Regions from separate parts of the Pseudomonas sp. D(2018) genome, predicted to be linked through region 1. Evidence: predicted binding sites of a transcription regulator. Region 1 holds the regulator's gene; each other region holds the start of a gene.

Region 1 (5,488 bases):
CAGAACCTGGCCAAGAGTTCGCCGCGCCTCGCCGAAGAGCTGGTGCCGGGCATGATTTCGCTGTCGACCTTGCTGAAGGTGCTCCAGGCCCTGCTGCAGGAACAGGTGCCGGTACGCGACATCCGCACCATCGCCGAAGCCATCGCCAATGTGGCGCCCAAGAGTCAAGATCCCGCCGCTCTGGTGGCGGCGGTTCGTGTGTCGCTGGCCCGCGCAATCGTGCAAAGCATTGTGGGACTAGAGCCGGAGCTGCCTGTGATTACTCTGGAACCCAGGTTGGAACAGATATTGCTCAATAGTCTGCAGAAGGCCGGACAAGGTTCGGAAGATGGCGTTCTCCTCGAACCCGGAATGGCCGAGAAGCTGCAACGTTCCCTGGTGGAAGCGGCGCAGCGCCAGGAAATGCTCGGCAAGCAGGCGATCCTGCTGGTGGCCGGGCCGATCCGGGCGATGATGTCGCGCTTCGCAAGGCTCGCCGTGCCGACCATGCACGTACTGGCCTACCAGGAAATACCGGACAACAAGCAGGTCACCATAGTCGCGACTGTGGGGCAGAACTAACCGAGGTCAAAGACCATGCAGGTCAAACGCTTCTTCGCCGCCGATATGCGTCAAGCCATGAAGTTGGTGCGTGATGAACTGGGCGCGGATGCCGCCATCATCGGTAATCGCCGGGTCGCCGGCGGTGTCGAACTGACCGCGGCGCTGGACTACCCGATGCCCGCACCGGCCCCGAGCAAGCCCAACCCCGCGCTCGAGGCCGAGTTGCGCAAGACTCAGGCACGCATCGCCGAGGCGCAGGCCGAACTGACCACCCGCGCCCAGGCTGACGCTGGCAAGGACCGTCAATTGTTCGCCGGCCAGCCCCTGACCGCCATCGAGTCGGAATTGCCAGAAGCCGCCCTGGCCGCTGCCATGAGCCGCCCACGCCCGGTGGCCCGCCCGGTGGAACCGGTCAGTGCGCCCAGATCCGCCGCGGTGGACCAGTCTGCCCTGGACGCCATGCGTTTCGAGTTGAGTGGCCTGCGTGAACTGATCGAAGTGCAGCTGGGTTCCATCGCCTGGGGCCAGATGCAGAGCCGTCGTCCGCAACAGGCCAGCCTCTGGCGCCGCCTGCAGCGCATGGGGTTGCCGGCTGAACTGGCCCGCGCCCTGCTGGACAAGGTGGCCAAGGTCAACGAACCGCGTCAGGCCTGGCGCATGCTGCTGGCACACCTGGCCCATGCCATTCGCACGCCGCAGATCGAACCGATGGAAGAGGGCGGTGTGATTGCGCTGGTCGGCCCTGCCGGCATGGGTAAGACCACCACCCTGGCCAAGCTGGCCGCCCGCTACGTACTCAAGTACGGCGCCCAGAGCGTCGCCCTGGTGAGCATGGACAGCTTCCGCATCGGCGCCCAGGAGCAGATCAAGACCCTTGGCCGCATCCTCAATGTGCCGGTGACCCTGGTCGATCCGGGTCAGTCTCTGACCCAGGCCTTGGCCCCGCTGGTCCGCAAGCGCGTGGTGCTGATCGATACCGCCGGTCTGCCGGGCAACGATCCGGCCCTGGCCATGCAGCTCGAAGCCCTGGCCAGCCGGGCGATAAACGCGAAGAATTACCTGGTGATGGCTGCCACCAGCCAGAGCCAGGTGCTCAAGGCGGCCTATCACAGCTACAAACGTTGCGGCCTGGTCGGTTGCGTCATTACCAAGGCAGACGAAGCGGCCAGCCTGGGCGAGGTTTTGGGGCTGGCTATCGGCCAGCATCTCCCGGTAGCCTATCTGGCCGACGGCCCGCGAATTCCGGATGATCTGCAGGTTCCCCGCAGCCATCAACTGGTGAGCCGCGCGGTCAGCCTCCAGGCGCCTGAAGATCCGAGTGAAGAGGCAATGGCCGATCTGTTCGCCGGCCTCTACCAGAATCCGGCGCGTCGCGCCGGTTGAAGAATTGTGAACCGCCCCTCCGAGGGGCGGTGCTGGACCGCCAAATGGCCCCTAAGGCAAGGTATTTGAAATGGGTAGTATTCATCCCGTACAGGTGATCGCGGTGACCGGCGGCAAGGGCGGCGTCGGTAAGACCAACGTGTCGGTGAACCTTTCACTGGCCCTGGCCGAACTCGGCCGTCGCGTCATGTTGTTGGACGCCGACCTTGGCCTGGCCAATGTCGACGTCCTGCTGGGCCTCACCGCCAAGCGCACCCTGGCCGATGTGATCAATGGCGAATGTGACCTGCGCGACGTGCTGTTGCAGGGACCGGGGGGCATCCGCATCGTCCCGGCCGCCTCCGGCACCCAGAGCATGGTGCAGCTTTCGCCCATGCAGCACGCCGGCCTGATCCAGGCATTCAGCGATATCAGCGACAACCTCGACGTGCTGGTGATCGATACCGCCGCCGGCATCGGTGATTCGGTGGTCAGCTTCGTTCGCGCGGCCCAGGAGGTGATCGTGGTGGTTTGCGACGAGCCGACTTCCATCACCGACGCCTACGCGCTGATCAAGTTGCTCAACCGCGATTACGGCATGAGCCGCTTCCGCGTGCTGGCCAACATGGCCCACAGCCCGCAGGAAGGGCGCAACCTGTTCGCCAAACTGACCAAGGTCACCGACCGTTTCCTCGACGTCGCGCTGCAGTACGTGGGCGCCGTTCCCTATGACGAGTCGGTGCGCAAGGCCGTACAGAAACAGCGTGCGGTCTATGAAGCCTTCCCGCGCTCGAAGTGCTCGCTGGCCTTCAAGGCCATCGCACAGAAGGTCGACAGCTGGCCGCTGCCGGCCAACCCGCGGGGCCACCTGGAGTTCTTCGTCGAGCGGCTGGTCAAACAGCCCTCCGCGGATAGCCCTGTATGACACCCGCCACTGGACTGCGTATGTACGGCAAGGCTCAGGCAAGGGATTCGCAGCATCAGCTGATCGAGCGCTATGCGCCCCTGGTCAAGCGAATCGCGTATCACCTGCTCGCGCGCCTGCCGGCTAGCGTGCAGGTGGAAGACCTGATGCAGTCCGGGATGATCGGCTTGCTCGAAGCCTCGAAGAAATACGACGGCAGCAAGGGTGCCAGTTTCGAGACCTACGCCGGCATCCGCATTCGCGGGGCCATGCTCGACGAGGTCCGCAAGGGCGACTGGGCACCGCGTTCGGTGCACCGCAATACCCGTATGGTGAGCGACGCAATCCGTACGATCGAAGCCAGAACAGGACGCGACGCTAAAGATCAGGAAGTTGCTGCCGAACTTGGATTGAGTCTCGAAGACTACTACGGCATCCTGAGCGACACCTTGGGCAGCCGCCTGTTCAGCTTCGACGACCTGTTGCAGGACGGCGAGCAGGGCGGCGTGCACGAGGACGCCGGTGTCACCCAATTCTCACCTTCCCATGATCTGGAAGAAGACCGCTTCCAGGCCGCGCTGGCTGATGCCATCGCGAACCTGCCGGAGCGTGAGCGCCTGGTGCTGGCGCTGTATTACGACGAAGAACTGAACTTGAAGGAAATCGGTGAGGTGCTGGGGGTCAGCGAATCGCGAGTCAGCCAATTGCATAGCCAGTGTGCGGCACGCCTGCGCGCACGGCTCGGTGAATGGCGCGCGCGCTGAACGGCACACCACTGCCAGATTTGAACGGCGCACCCGGCAAGAGGGGCGTTTGAGACTGTACGGAGGTCGACTTGGACAAGAACATGAAAATCCTCATCGTTGACGATTTCTCGACGATGAGACGCATCATCAAGAACCTCTTGCGCGACTTGGGTTTCACCAATACCGCCGAAGCCGACGACGGCACCACGGCTCTGCCGATGCTGCACAGCGGCAACTTCGATTTCCTCGTGACCGACTGGAACATGCCCGGCATGACCGGCATCGACCTGCTGCGCGCGGTGCGTGCAGATGAGCGCCTGAAACACCTGCCGGTGCTGATGGTGACCGCCGAGGCCAAGCGCGACCAGATCATCGAGGCGGCCCAGGCCGGGGTGAACGGCTATGTGGTCAAGCCTTTCACTGCCCAGGTCCTGAAAGAAAAAATCGAGAAGATCTTCGAGCGGGTCAACGGCTGATGTCAGCCGCGAGGGCACCATGGACCAGAACGAACACCTGCTGGGAGACTTCGAGTCGACCCTGAAAACCCGCGCGCGAGAATTGGTAGATAGCCTCGAGAAGGGCAATTTCACTGACGCCGTGCAACTCATCCACGAACTCAATCAGGTCCGTGACCGTGGCCTTTACCAGGAAGTTGGCAAGCTGACGCGCGAACTGCACAACGCCATCGTCAACTTCCAGATCGACCCGCACCTGCCGCACTCCCAGGAAATGTCGCAGATCGCCGATGCGACCGACCGACTTTCCTATGTCGTGAAGATGACCGAGAAGGCCGCCAACCGGACCATGGATCTGGTGGAGGAAAGCGCGCCGCTGCTCAACGGCCTGAGCGATGAAGCCCAGCAACTGGGGGATGAGTGGGGTCGCTTCATGCGCCGGGAAATCGGCGCGGACGGTTTCCGAGAGCTGGCTCGCCGTATCGAACAGTTCCTCGCCCGCAGCCAGCGCGACACCGATGCGCTGTCCGGCAAGCTCAACGAAATCCTGCTCGCCCAGGATTACCAGGACCTGACCGGCCAGGTGATCAAGCGCGTGACCCAACTGGTGACCGAGGTGGAAAGCAACCTGGTCAAGCTGGTGCTGATGGCCAGCCAGGTGGATCGCTATGCCGGTATCGAGCACGACCACAACGCGCTGCGCGCCGAGCTGGAACAACAAAAAAGTCCTTCCAGGGGTGAAGGTCCGCAGATCCATGCCGATATACGTGAAGACGTGGTGTCCGGACAGGACGACGTTGACGATCTGCTATCCAGCCTAGGCTTTTAGGGAGCGCTCATATGAGCTTCGACGCCGATGAAGAAATCCTCCAGGACTTCCTGGTAGAGGCCGGCGAAATTTTGGAGCAACTCTCCGAGCAGCTGGTCGAGCTGGAAAGCCGCCCGGACGACATGGACCTGCTCAACGCGATTTTCCGTGGTTTCCATACCGTGAAGGGTGGTGCTGGCTTCCTCCAGCTCAACGCCCTGGTGGAGTGCTGCCACATCGCCGAAAACGTCTTCGACATTCTGCGCAAGGGCGAGCGCCGCGTGGATGCCGAGCTGATGGATGTGGTGCTGCAGGCGCTGGACACGGTCAACGAAATGTTCACCGAAGTGCGCGAGCGCAGCGAACCGACGCCAGCCACCGCGGAGTTGCTGGCTGCACTGTCGCGCCTGGCCGAGCCGGCTGGCGCCGAGCCTGCGCCCGCTCCGGTGATCGAGGAGCCTGCTCCCGTCGAAGCGAGCGCCGATATCACCGACAGCGAGTTCGAGCAACTGCTGGACGCCCTGGGTGACAACGCGGGTGGCGTCGCCGAACCGGCCGCTGCTGCCGCTGATGAAATTACCGACGACGAATTCGAAGCGCTGCTTGACCAGCTGCATGGCAAGGGCAAGTTCGTCGCTGCCGTGGAGCCGGAAGCCGCCGTCGCCGCCCA
Region 2 (5,488 bases), on a different contig from region 1:
GGCCGCGTTGAGGCGGTGTATGCGCGGGCGCTTGGCATAGAGCTGGCGCTCCTTGTCCAGTTCCGCTTCCAGGCTGGCGATTTCGGCGGAGAGCTGCGAGCTGTCAAAGGTCGGCGCGAGCGTGGTCTCGGGTTGCGGCTTGCTCTGTTCGCGCTTGATCGTGGTTTTCTGCGGCTGCGGGCTTTTGGTGGCCACGGCGGCCTTGGGGGCTTCTTTCTTCGGTGCCTGGGGCGGCGCGGCCGGCGGAGTGGCTTTGCGGATTTCCTTGTCCTGGAAGGGCGCCTGCTCGGTGGTCTTGGGCGTGGCCTTGTGTTCCAGGGTGCCACTGCCCTGCTGGTTGGCCTGGGCGAGGAAGTCGGCGTTCTTCGGCTTCTCCTCGCTCTTGAAGGTGGCGAGGGTGATTTCCAGGGTCTTGCTGATCTGCTGCGGGTCGCCAATGGTGAAGCCAACCCCGAGGATCAGCGCAACGTGCAGCACGGCGGCGAGGAACAGGGTAAAGCCCAGCCGATCCGCCGGGCGGACGCCGGCGGACAGTTGGGGCGGGGTGTTCACGGCTGCGTTCATCGCCAGTCAGCTTGCTTCAGATAGCGGCGCAGTCTGCCGAGCGTGCGCATAAAAGTCTATGAAGCACTCCGCGCCTCGAGCTTGATGGCGATCGCATCCATCAAACGTTCGCCGATGCGCGTGTCATAGGCCTTGTCGATCTCGCGGATGCAGGTAGGGCTGGTGACATTGATCTCCGTGAGGTGGTCGCCGATCACGTCCAGTCCGACGAACAGCAGCCCTCTTTCTCGCAGGGACGGGCCGACGATCGCGGCGATTTCGCGGTCGCGCTCAGACAGCGGTCGGGCCTCGCCACGGCCGCCGGCGGCCAGGTTGCCGCGGGTCTCGCCCTGGGCGGGGATGCGCGCCAGGCAGTAGGGCACCGGCTCGCCATCGATCATCAGGATGCGCTTGTCGCCGTCCTTGATCGCGGGCAGGTAGCGCTGCGCCATGATCTGCTGGCTGCCGTGGGCGGTCAGGGTCTCGAGGATCACCGAGAGATTGGGATCGCCGGCGCGGTGGCGGAAGATCGAGGAACCGCCCATGCCATCAAGGGGTTTGAGAATGATGTCACGCTGTTCTTCGGCAAACTCGCGCAGAATGTCCGCTCGTCGGCTGACTACGGTCGGCGGTGTGCACTCGGGGAACAGGGTGGCGAAGAACTTCTCGTTGCAGTCACGAAGGCTCTGCGGGCGGTTGACCACTAGCACGCCGTCCCGTTCCGCTTGTTCCAGCAGGTAGGTGGAGTAGACGAACTCGTTGTCGAAGGGCGGGTCCTTGCGCATCAGGATCACGTCCAGCTCGGCCAGTGGGATATCGGCCTCGGCCTCCAGCTCGAACCAGTGTTCGGGGTCGAGGAAAACCTTCAGGGGGCGCGTGCGAGCGCGAGCTTCACCGTTTTTCTGGTATAGGTCCTGCTGCTCCATGTAGAACAGCGACCAGCCGCGTTCCTGGGCGGCCAGCAGCATGGCCAGGGAGCTGTCCTTCTTGAAGGAGATTTGCGCAATGGGGTCCATGACGATCCCGAGGCGAACGCTCATGGGGGTTCTCCGCAACAGGTTTCAAGGGGCGCGCCACAGCGGGCGGGCCGGTTGGATAAGGCGCTCAGGGTGGCGCCGGCATTGATTGCGGTCAAGGAAAAATCCTTCCCCTAAAGGGGAAGAATCGCAGATGCGGGGGCCGTGTAGCTTGCGTCTGGAGACTGTGCTAAAAAGGCCCGACGATTGGGTCGCAGCCCGTCGGTTGTAGGGCCTCAGGCACATATATAAAGCAGAATAACGACTCACCGAGGCGATGGTAGGGCGAACATGGAACAGCATTCCGAGGGTTTGAAGGTCATGGTGATCGACGATTCGAAAACGATTCGTCGTACCGCCGAGACGCTGCTCAAGAAAGTGGGGTGTGAGGTCATCACTGCAGTTGATGGTTTCGACGCCCTGGCCAAGATCGCCGATTCCCACCCGAACATCATCTTCGTCGACATCATGATGCCTCGCCTGGACGGTTATCAGACCTGCGCCCTGATCAAGAACAACAGTGCTTTCAAGTCCACCCCGGTGATCATGCTGTCTTCCAAGGACGGCCTGTTCGACAAGGCCAAGGGTCGCATCGTCGGTTCCGATCAGTACCTCACCAAGCCTTTCAGCAAGGAAGAGCTGCTCGGCGCGATCAAGACTCATGTCCCCGATTTCACCCCGGTGGAGCAAGCCTCCTGAAGTCCGGCCTGATGGCCGGTGAAGCCTTTCCATATGGGGAACACCATGGCTCGTATTCTGATTGTTGATGACTCGCCGACCGAGATGTACAAGCTGACTGCCATGCTCGAGAAGCATGGCCACCAGGTACTCAAGGCCGAGAATGGCGCTGATGGCGTGGCCCTGGCCCGCCAGGAGAAGCCAGACGCCGTCCTGATGGACATCGTGATGCCCGGCCTCAATGGTTTCCAGGCAACCCGTCAACTGACCAAGGACGCCGAAACCAGTCATATCCCGGTGGTTATCGTTACCACCAAGGACCAGGAAACCGACAAGGTCTGGGGCAAGCGCCAGGGGGCGCGTGACTACCTGACCAAGCCGATCGAAGAAGACACGCTGATCAAGACGCTGAACGCGGTACTGGCCGGCTGATTGCCGCGCCGGACCCTGAACCATAACTATTAGAAACAGGCCAAGGCCGGTCGCCATGTCGGATTCGCAGACTCCCTTCCAGCTCCTCTACGAGATCGACCAGCGCTGTCGCGCGCTGGCGGCGGGCTTGCCTGCGCAACAACAGGTGGTGCAGAGCTGGAGCGGTATCGGCTTCCGCATGGGGGAACGCCTGTTCGTGGCGCCCATGGGCGAGGTCAGCGAAGTGCTGCACGAGCCGCGCCACACGTTGCTTCCCGGTGTGAAGACCTGGGTCAAGGGCGTCGCCAACGTGCGCGGACGCCTGTTGCCGGTGATGGACCTGTGCGGCTTTTTCGGTGGCGACCTGTCGCCCCTGCGCAAGCAACGCCGGGTGCTGGTGGTGGACCACCAGGAAATCTTTGCCGGGCTGATCGTCGACGAAGTCTTCGGCATGCAGCACTTTCTGGTGGATGCCTTCAGCGAGGAGTTGCCCCCGCTGGAGGCCAGCATCCAGCCCTTCATCCATGGTGTTTTCCATCGCGAGCAGCCCTGGTTGGTGTTCAGCCCGCACGCGCTTGCACAGCACCAGGCGTTCCTCGAGGTAGCGATCTAGGTTCTACGCGGGGCGCCTGGCGTCCCGTACCGGTCCCGGGTTAGAGCTTCCGGGACCCTGGCTTCAAGGTTGGGCCGGCTTTGCCGGCCCTTTGGCGTTACATGGGAATAGAGTGGTTGGTCCAGGCGGGGGCCCGATAATGAAAAGACTAAACGCAGGCAATCTTTTTTCCGGGGTGCGTAGCACGTCGCTGATCGCCGGACTCTTCGTAGTCCTGATCATCGCCATCGTGCTGCTGTTCGCGAACTTCGCGTACCTCAACACCCAGGCGAACTACGACAAGGAATACATCAGCCACGCAGGTGAACTGCGCGTGCTGTCCCAGCGTATCGCCAAGAACTCCAGCGAGGCCGCGGCGGGCAAGGCCGAAGCCTTCGCCCTGCTGAAAGACGCGCGCAACGACTTCGAGAAGCGCTGGAACTTCCTGCTGAAAGGCGACGCCGCCACCGGCCTGCCGCCTGCGCCTGCCGCTGTGAAGGGCGAGATGGATGTCGTACAGAAGGACTGGGACAGCCTGCGCAAGAACGCCGACGCCATCCTCGCCAGCGAGCAGACCGTACTCTCGCTCCACCAGGTAGCCGCCACCCTGGCCGAAACCATCCCGCAACTGCAGGTCGAGTACGAGGAAGTCGTGGACATCCTCCTCGAGAGCGGCGCACCCGCCAGCCAGGTCTCGGTAGCCCAGCGCCAGTCGCTGCTGGCCGAACGTATCCTCGGCTCGGTGAACAAGGTGCTGGCGGGTGACGAAGACTCCGTCCAGGCCGCCGACATGTTCGGCCGCGACGCCAGCCTGTTCGGCCGCGTACTCAATGCCATGCTCGAAGGCAACGCGGCGATGGAGATCTCCCAGGTCACCAACACCGAGGCCCTGGAGCGTCTGCAGGAGATTTCCGAACTCTTCGAGTTCGTGTCCGGCTCCGTGGACGAAATCCTCGAAACCTCGCCCGAACTCTTCCAGGTGCGTGAATCCGCCAACACCATCTTCACCGGCTCCCAGACCCTGCTGGACAAGGCCTCCGCCCTGACCACCGGCTTCGAGAACCTGGCAGGCGGCCGTGGCCTGAACACCCTGGCTGGCTACGTACTGGGCGCCCTGGCCCTTGCCGCGGTCATCCTGATCGGCCTTGTGATGGTGCAAAGCACCCGCAGCCGACTGGCCGAAACCGCCGCGAAGAACGAACGTAACCAGGCGGCGATTCTGCGTCTGCTGGACGAAATTGCCGACCTCGCCGACGGTGACCTGACCGTAGCCGCGACCGTGACCGAGGACTTCACCGGTGCGATCGCCGACTCCATCAACTACTCCATCGACCAGCTCCGCGAGCTGGTGGAAACCATCAACCTGACAGCCGTGCAGGTGGCCGCCGCCGCCCAGGAAACCCAGGCCACTGCCATGCATCTGGCCGAGGCTTCCGAGCACCAGGCCCAGGAAATCGCCGGCGCCTCTGCCGCGATCAACGAAATGGCCGTGTCCATTGACCAGGTATCGGCGAACGCCTCTGAATCTTCGGCGGTAGCGGAACGTTCCGTAGCCATCGCCAACAAGGGCAACGAAGTGGTGCACAACACCATCACCGGCATGGACAACATCCGTGAGCAGATCCAGGACACCTCGAAGCGGATCAAGCGCCTCGGTGAATCGTCCCAGGAGATCGGTGACATCGTCAGCCTGATCAACGACATCGCCGACCAGACCAACATCCTCGCCCTGAACGCCGCGATCCAGGCGTCCATGGCCGGTGATGCGGGCCGTGGCTTCGCCGTGGTAGCGGACGAAGTACAGCGCCTTGCGGAACGTTCCTCCGCGGCGACCAAGCAGATCGAGGCTCTGGTGAAGACCATTCAGACCGACACCAACGAGGCGGTGATCTCCATGGAGCAGACCACCTCCGAAGTGGTCCGGGGTGCCCGTCTGGCCCAGGACGCCGGTGTGGCCCTGGAAGAGATCGAGAAGGTATCCAAGACCCTCGCGGCGCTCATCCAGAACATCTCCAACGCCGCTCGTCAGCAAGCGTCCTCCGCTGGCCATATCTCCAACACCATGAATGTGATCCAGGAGATCACCTCGCAGACCTCCGCTGGTACCACCGCCACCGCGAAGAGCATCGGCAACCTGGCGAAGATGGCCAGCGAGATGCGCAAGTCGGTTTCCGGCTTCAAGCTGCCGGAAACTCAGGACATAGCCTGACCAGGGGAGGCGCCGCGGCCTGAGGTCGCGGCACGACGG
Region 3 (5,488 bases), on a different contig from region 1:
GGTACAGGTGGTAGCAGTTGGTCCACACGCGGCCGGCCTTGATGCCACGGCCCATGCGGTAGGCGCGGTTGATGTCGCGGGTCCAGACGCCAGCGCCCAGGCCGAACTCGGTGTCGTTGGCAATCGCCAGGGCTTCGGCTTCGTCCTTGAAGGTGGTGACGCCCACCACCGGGCCGAAGATTTCCTCCTGGAACACGCGCATCTTGTTGTGCCCCTTCAGCAACGTCGGCTGGATGTAGTAGCCGCTGGCGAGGCCGCCCTCCAGTTTTTCGGCCGCACCGCCGGCGAGCAGCTCGGCGCCTTCCTGCTGGGCGATTTCCAGGTAGGAGAGGATCTTCTCGAACTGCTGCTGCGAGGCCTGGGCGCCAACCATGGTGTCGGTGTCCAGCGGGTTGCCACGCTTGATCTTCTGCACCTTCTTCATCACCTCGGCCATGAACGCCGGGTAGATGGATTCCTGCACCAGCGCGCGCGACGGGCAGGTGCAGACTTCGCCCTGGTTGAAGAAGGCCAGCACCAGGCCTTCGGCCGCCTTCTCGATGAACTCGGGCTCGGCCTGCATGATGTCTTCGAAGTAGATGTTCGGGCTCTTGCCGCCCAGCTCCACGGTGGACGGAATGATGTTCTCCGCCGCGCAGTGGAGGATGTGAGAGCCCACCGGGGTGGAGCCGGTGAAGGCGATCTTGGCGATGCGTTTGCTGGTGGCGAGCGCCTGGCCGGCTTCCTTGCCGAAGCCCTGCACGATGTTCAGCACGCCAGGCGGCAACAGGTCACCGATGATCTCTGCCAGCACCATGATCGACAGCGGGGTCTGCTCGGCGGGCTTGAGCACCACGCAGTTGCCGGCAGCCAGCGCGGGGGCCAGTTTCCAGGCGGCCATCAGCAGCGGGAAGTTCCAGGGGATGATCTGCCCGACCACGCCCAGCGGCTCGTGGAAATGATAGGCAGCGGTGTGCTCGTTGATCTCGGCAGCGCTGCCTTCCTGGGCGCGAATGCAGCCGGCGAAGTAACGGAAGTGGTCAGCGGCCAGCGGTACGTCGGCGTTCAGGGTCTCGCGCACAGCCTTGCCGTTGTCCCAGGTTTCGGTGACGGCCAGCACGTCGAGGTTCTGCTCGATACGGTCGGCGATCTTCAGCAGGATCAGCGCGCGGTCCTGCACGGAAGTCTTGCCCCAGGCATCAGCCACGGCGTGGGCGGCATCCAGCGCCTTCTCGATATCCTCGGCGCCGGAACGGGGGAACTCGGCAATCACCTCGCCATTCACGGGGGAAGTGTTGGTGAAGTACTGGCCACCCACCGGCGGTACGAACTCGCCACCGATGAAGTTGCCGTAGCGCGGCTTGAAGCTGACGACGGCGCCCGGAGTGCCTGGTTGTGCGTAGATCATGGCGTTGCTCTCTCTGGTCGGTGCCCACCCGGTTGGGCAGGTTGTAGACCGATCTTAGTCAGCGCCCCGCGCTCCCCGGTATGCGCCCATGGCACAGACACCCTCCTCATTTGGTAGTAGTTGGCCCGTCCTCAGGCGCTTGCCAGAGCGTCCTTGCGCGGGGCCGGTGTCGCAGCGGCCTGCTCGGGCCGGTAGCCCAGGCGCAATCCACCCCAATGGCGCCCGTGGAGGATGATCGGCACCGAGAGGTCGTGCATCAGCTCACCGGTGTCACGGGTATAGGTCTGCAGCAGCAGCGGCTGCTGGTGGCTGCCACAGCGGATGCCGGTGCGGTCGCTGAACATCCGCTTGCTGCGGCTGCGAGCCATGTCCTGCTCGCGGTCCCCGCTGGGCGCCTGACTGAAGGCCAGGTTGTGGGTGGGCACATACCCCTCCTGGGTGCAGGCGATGGCGAACACCAGGCCCTCATGTTGTTCGAGCAGCGGCTCCTGGATGTCCGGCAGGACCTGGTCGGTGTAGCGGTCGAAGCGCGAGCTGTACTTCTGCGGGTAGGTGCCGGGCACCACCTGGAAGCGACGGTCGAACAGGTCATCGAGGCTGATGTGGCCGTCCCGCACATCCCGCTCGAAGCGTTCGGCGATGGACGTCGCGCCCTGCCGGGCCAGGTCATAGACCCGCTGGTGGTAGTCATCCAGGCCTACTTCGGCCAGGCGTTCGCTGATGGTTTCGGCTTGCGCTTCCAGTTGGCTGGCGGCCTCAGCCAGGCGGCGGGTCTGTTCATCACTGACACCCAGGTCGCTGCGCATCTGCCCCACGGCCTCGAACAAGCCCGCCAACTGGTCACGGTTGGTCCGGGCGCCTCGGGCGATTTCGTCCACCTGCCCTTCCACTGCGGCAGCCAGGCCCGCGATCTTCTCCAGCTGGCGGCCGGTCAACTCCACCTGGCCTACGCCCGCGTCCAGATCGATGGAAAGCTGTTGGATCTGTTCCACCACCAGCGTCGTCTGCCGCTGGATATCGGCCACCATCTGCCCGACTTCGCCGGTGGCGCTGGCGGTTCGCCCGGCCAGGCCACGCACCTCGTCCGCCACCACGGCAAATCCCCGGCCGTGTTCGCCGGCGCGCGCGGCCTCGATGGCGGCGTTCAGCGCCAGCAGATTGGTCTGGCTGGCGATGGACTGGATGACCTGGGCCACCTGCTGGATTTCCTCGCTGCGCTGGCTGAGGGCCGCAATCAGCTCACGACTGGCGCTGGCCCGGGCGCTGAGCTGGTGCATGAGCGCTATCGCCTGCCGCAACACCTCGCGACCTTCATCACTGCTCTGACGCGCGCCATGGGCGGCGGCGAAGGCCTGCTGGCTGAGTTCGGACGTGGCGGCCTCGGTCGCGATCATCACCTCGGCACTGCCGACAATGCGCTCGGCGGCCTGCAACTGGGATTTGAGACGTTCGGCCAGGCGATCCACCGACCAGGCGACACCGGCGGCGGACAGGGCATTGTGGCTGGTGCTGCGGGACAGGTCGCGGGTCAGTCGTGCGATGTCGGCACCCTCCCCCGCATCGGCCAGCGCGGCCATCGTCTTCGGTCGGAATAGCCAGGGCACGGGCAGCAGCAGGAGGACACCCAGCCAGGGCGGCAGGCCGGCAAAGGCCATTGCACCGGCGATGACGATAATCAGGAGGCTATGGATCAGGCAGTAGCGCATCGCTTGTCCCTTTGTTGTCATTGTTTTCGGGTATTAAGCGGCGAATCGGCTGTACGGAATATGGTTCCTTGGTCGTAGAGCGAACGGTGCGAATGCCGGTTCCTCGCCCAGGAGTGGCGATACCGCGTCGCCCCTGCATACTTCAGCTGCTGATTGTGCGGCGGCGCCTCCCACTGGCAGACTGCCGCCCCTGCTTCGCTTTCCAAGGCCCCCAGGACCTATGCAACTCTTCACTGATCGTCAATTGCTCCTGGCCAGCTGGGTCATCGCACTCATCGGCCTGCTGCTGGTGCTGCCCTTCCACCTGTTGCCGTCCCTGCTGTCCGGCCTGTTGGTCTACGAACTGGTGGTCACCCTGGCACCCCGCCTGCAACCGGTCATTCCCGGTGGCCGCCGCGCCCACTGGCTGGCGGTGGCCTTGCTGGGCATCCTGGTGGTGAGCCTGCTGACAGTCTTCTTTGTGTGGATCGCCGGCGTGGTGACTCAGGAAGTCCACAACCCCGGCCAGTTGCTGGAGAAGTTCATCGTCCTGACCGAGCAGGCGCGAGCGCAGTTGCCGGCGTCCATCGAGAATTACCTGCCGGCCAACGCCGATGACCTGCGCCGCGAGCTGATGGAATGGCTGCGTGCCCACGTCGGCCAATTGCAACTGCTGGGCAAGGGCGCGGCACACACCTTCGTGACCATGCTGATCGGCATGATCCTCGGCGCCATCATCGCCCTGCAGCCCATCCCCAATTTCGAGACCCTGCGTCCGCTCAGCCGCCTGCTGCTGGAGCGCATGGCGCTGCTGGTCACCGCCTTCCGCAATATCGTTTTCGCGCAGATCAAGATTTCCCTGGTCAATACCACCCTCACCGGCATCTTCCTTGCCGTGGTGCTGCCACTGATGGACATCCACCTGCCGCTGACCAAGGTGCTGATCCTGCTGACCTTCATCCTTGGCCTGCTGCCGGTGATCGGCAACCTGATGTCCAACACGCTCATCTTCATCGCCGGATTCTCGGTATCCCTCTGGGTCGCGCTGGGTGCCCTGGGCTACCTGATCGCCATCCACAAGCTGGAATACTTCCTCAACGCGCGGATCGTCGGCGGCCAGATCAGCGCCAGGGCCTGGGAGTTGCTGCTGGCGATGCTCGCGTTCGAGTCGATCTTCGGCCTGCAGGGGCTAGTGGCGGCACCGATCTACTACGCCTACCTGAAGAGCGAGCTGAAGCACGCGGAGCTGGTGTAGCCTCGCTCGCCAGCCAGACGCCCCCCGCGCAGGGTTCGATCACTCCTCCACGTGCACGCTTTCCAGGTAGGTGCGGATGGCCCACAGGGCTTCCTGGCTGAGGAACTCGGCCATCTTCGGCATGTACACCGCGCCGTCGCGCACCGCGCCGTTGATCACCCGCTCCTTGTACCACTCGTCACCGCTGGCATCGGTTTCCAGGTAGCGCAGGTCAGGGGCGATACCGCCGGATTTGGCTTCCAGGCCATGGCAGCGGGCACAGTTCTGGTTGTAGGCCGAAGAGCCGATCTCGACGGCAAGGTCATGCTGGGGATAGGGCGCGCGATAGGGGTTCTCGGCGCGCCACTCCTTGCCCAGTGCCTCCAGGCCTTCGGTGTTCACGGCCTGGGGCACCACGTCGCCATGGGCCAGGGCCATTCCGCTGAGAGTCAGGCCGGCCAGGAATGCGAGGCCGCGCAGTGCGCTGTTGTTGTTCATCACGTACATCCTCATTGAGCTACTGGGCAAGGCGGCGCCCCGTGGGGAGCGCTGTGGAGACATGGTAGGAAGCCCCCGGTCAGGCCCCCATCCTGCTTTGGTGGCTTGCCCTTCCTCCCTTGGTAGTAGTGCGGGTGGATGCGTGCGGACGAACGCCCTGGCGCCATCAGGCGTGCAGGCGCGAGCCTGCTGACGAACGACGCGACGTCATTCACCAGCAAGACGGGTGTTATGGAGGCGGGAGAAACGGGGCAATCAGTCGGCTACGGGCGTGGACGCCGGGAGGGAGAAACGTTGATCTGGCAGGTCGATGGCAGGGCGGACCAGGTCGCCGGAGGCCCTGGCCAGTTCGAACTCGAGCAGGCAGCAGATCAGCAGCAGCGGTAACAGAAGGTGCTTGATGATGATCATGACGGAATCCTCTTGCGGGTTTCCCTATCTGTCAGGCTAAGGCCGGGGAGCTCATCTGGCTGTAGCGCCTTGGTATCGAACGGCCGATACCTTGGTAGCGGTCGCTGCAACCTTCGTTCGTCGTAGCTCCTCGGAAGGTATCGACAAGGGCTTTGGCAGCAATGCCAAGTCATGCCCGGGCTGGGAAGTTTTCCCGACATGCGCGGGAGATTTTCCGTATCAAGGCGACAGCGCGAATTCCACCATTCGAAACGCCGGGCCAGCAGATGGCCC

What was found. The regulator FliA, encoded in region 1, starts transcription of late flagellar genes. The targets are predictions, from matches to a motif close to CTAAAGTTTNNNNNNNNNNNGCCGNTAA.
Region 2: FFS60_RS21645 (methyl-accepting chemotaxis protein) is a predicted target of FliA. The motif match lies at 3,324-3,351, and genes of this name have one in related genera.
Region 3: FFS60_RS07035 (methyl-accepting chemotaxis protein) is a predicted target of FliA. The motif match lies at 3,212-3,239, and genes of this name have one in related genera.

The regions. Positions count from the first base shown of each region.
Region 1 is NZ_SCOK01000008.1:108,322-113,809, forward strand. It holds gene flhA (flagellar biosynthesis protein FlhA) at 1-561, shown strand, start outside; gene flhF (flagellar biosynthesis protein FlhF) at 577-1,926, shown strand; gene fleN (flagellar synthesis regulator FleN) at 1,997-2,830, shown strand; gene fliA (RNA polymerase sigma factor FliA) at 2,827-3,573, shown strand; gene FFS60_RS08200 (chemotaxis response regulator CheY) at 3,657-4,031, shown strand; gene FFS60_RS08205 (protein phosphatase CheZ) at 4,051-4,839, shown strand; gene FFS60_RS08210 (chemotaxis protein CheA) at 4,851-5,488, shown strand, end outside.
Region 2 is NZ_SCOK01000041.1:43,032-48,519, reverse strand. It holds gene FFS60_RS21670 (energy transducer TonB) at 1-564, opposite strand, end outside; gene gshB (glutathione synthase) at 621-1,583, opposite strand; gene pilG (twitching motility response regulator PilG) at 1,851-2,258, shown strand; gene pilH (twitching motility response regulator PilH) at 2,304-2,669, shown strand; gene FFS60_RS21650 (chemotaxis protein CheW) at 2,725-3,261, shown strand; gene FFS60_RS21645 (methyl-accepting chemotaxis protein) at 3,401-5,449, shown strand.
Region 3 is NZ_SCOK01000007.1:4,241-9,728, forward strand. It holds gene FFS60_RS07030 (aldehyde dehydrogenase family protein) at 1-1,387, opposite strand, end outside; gene FFS60_RS07035 (methyl-accepting chemotaxis protein) at 1,519-3,114, opposite strand; gene FFS60_RS07040 (AI-2E family transporter) at 3,314-4,327, shown strand; gene pedF (cytochrome c-550 PedF) at 4,367-4,804, opposite strand; gene FFS60_RS28635 (hypothetical protein) at 5,060-5,215, opposite strand.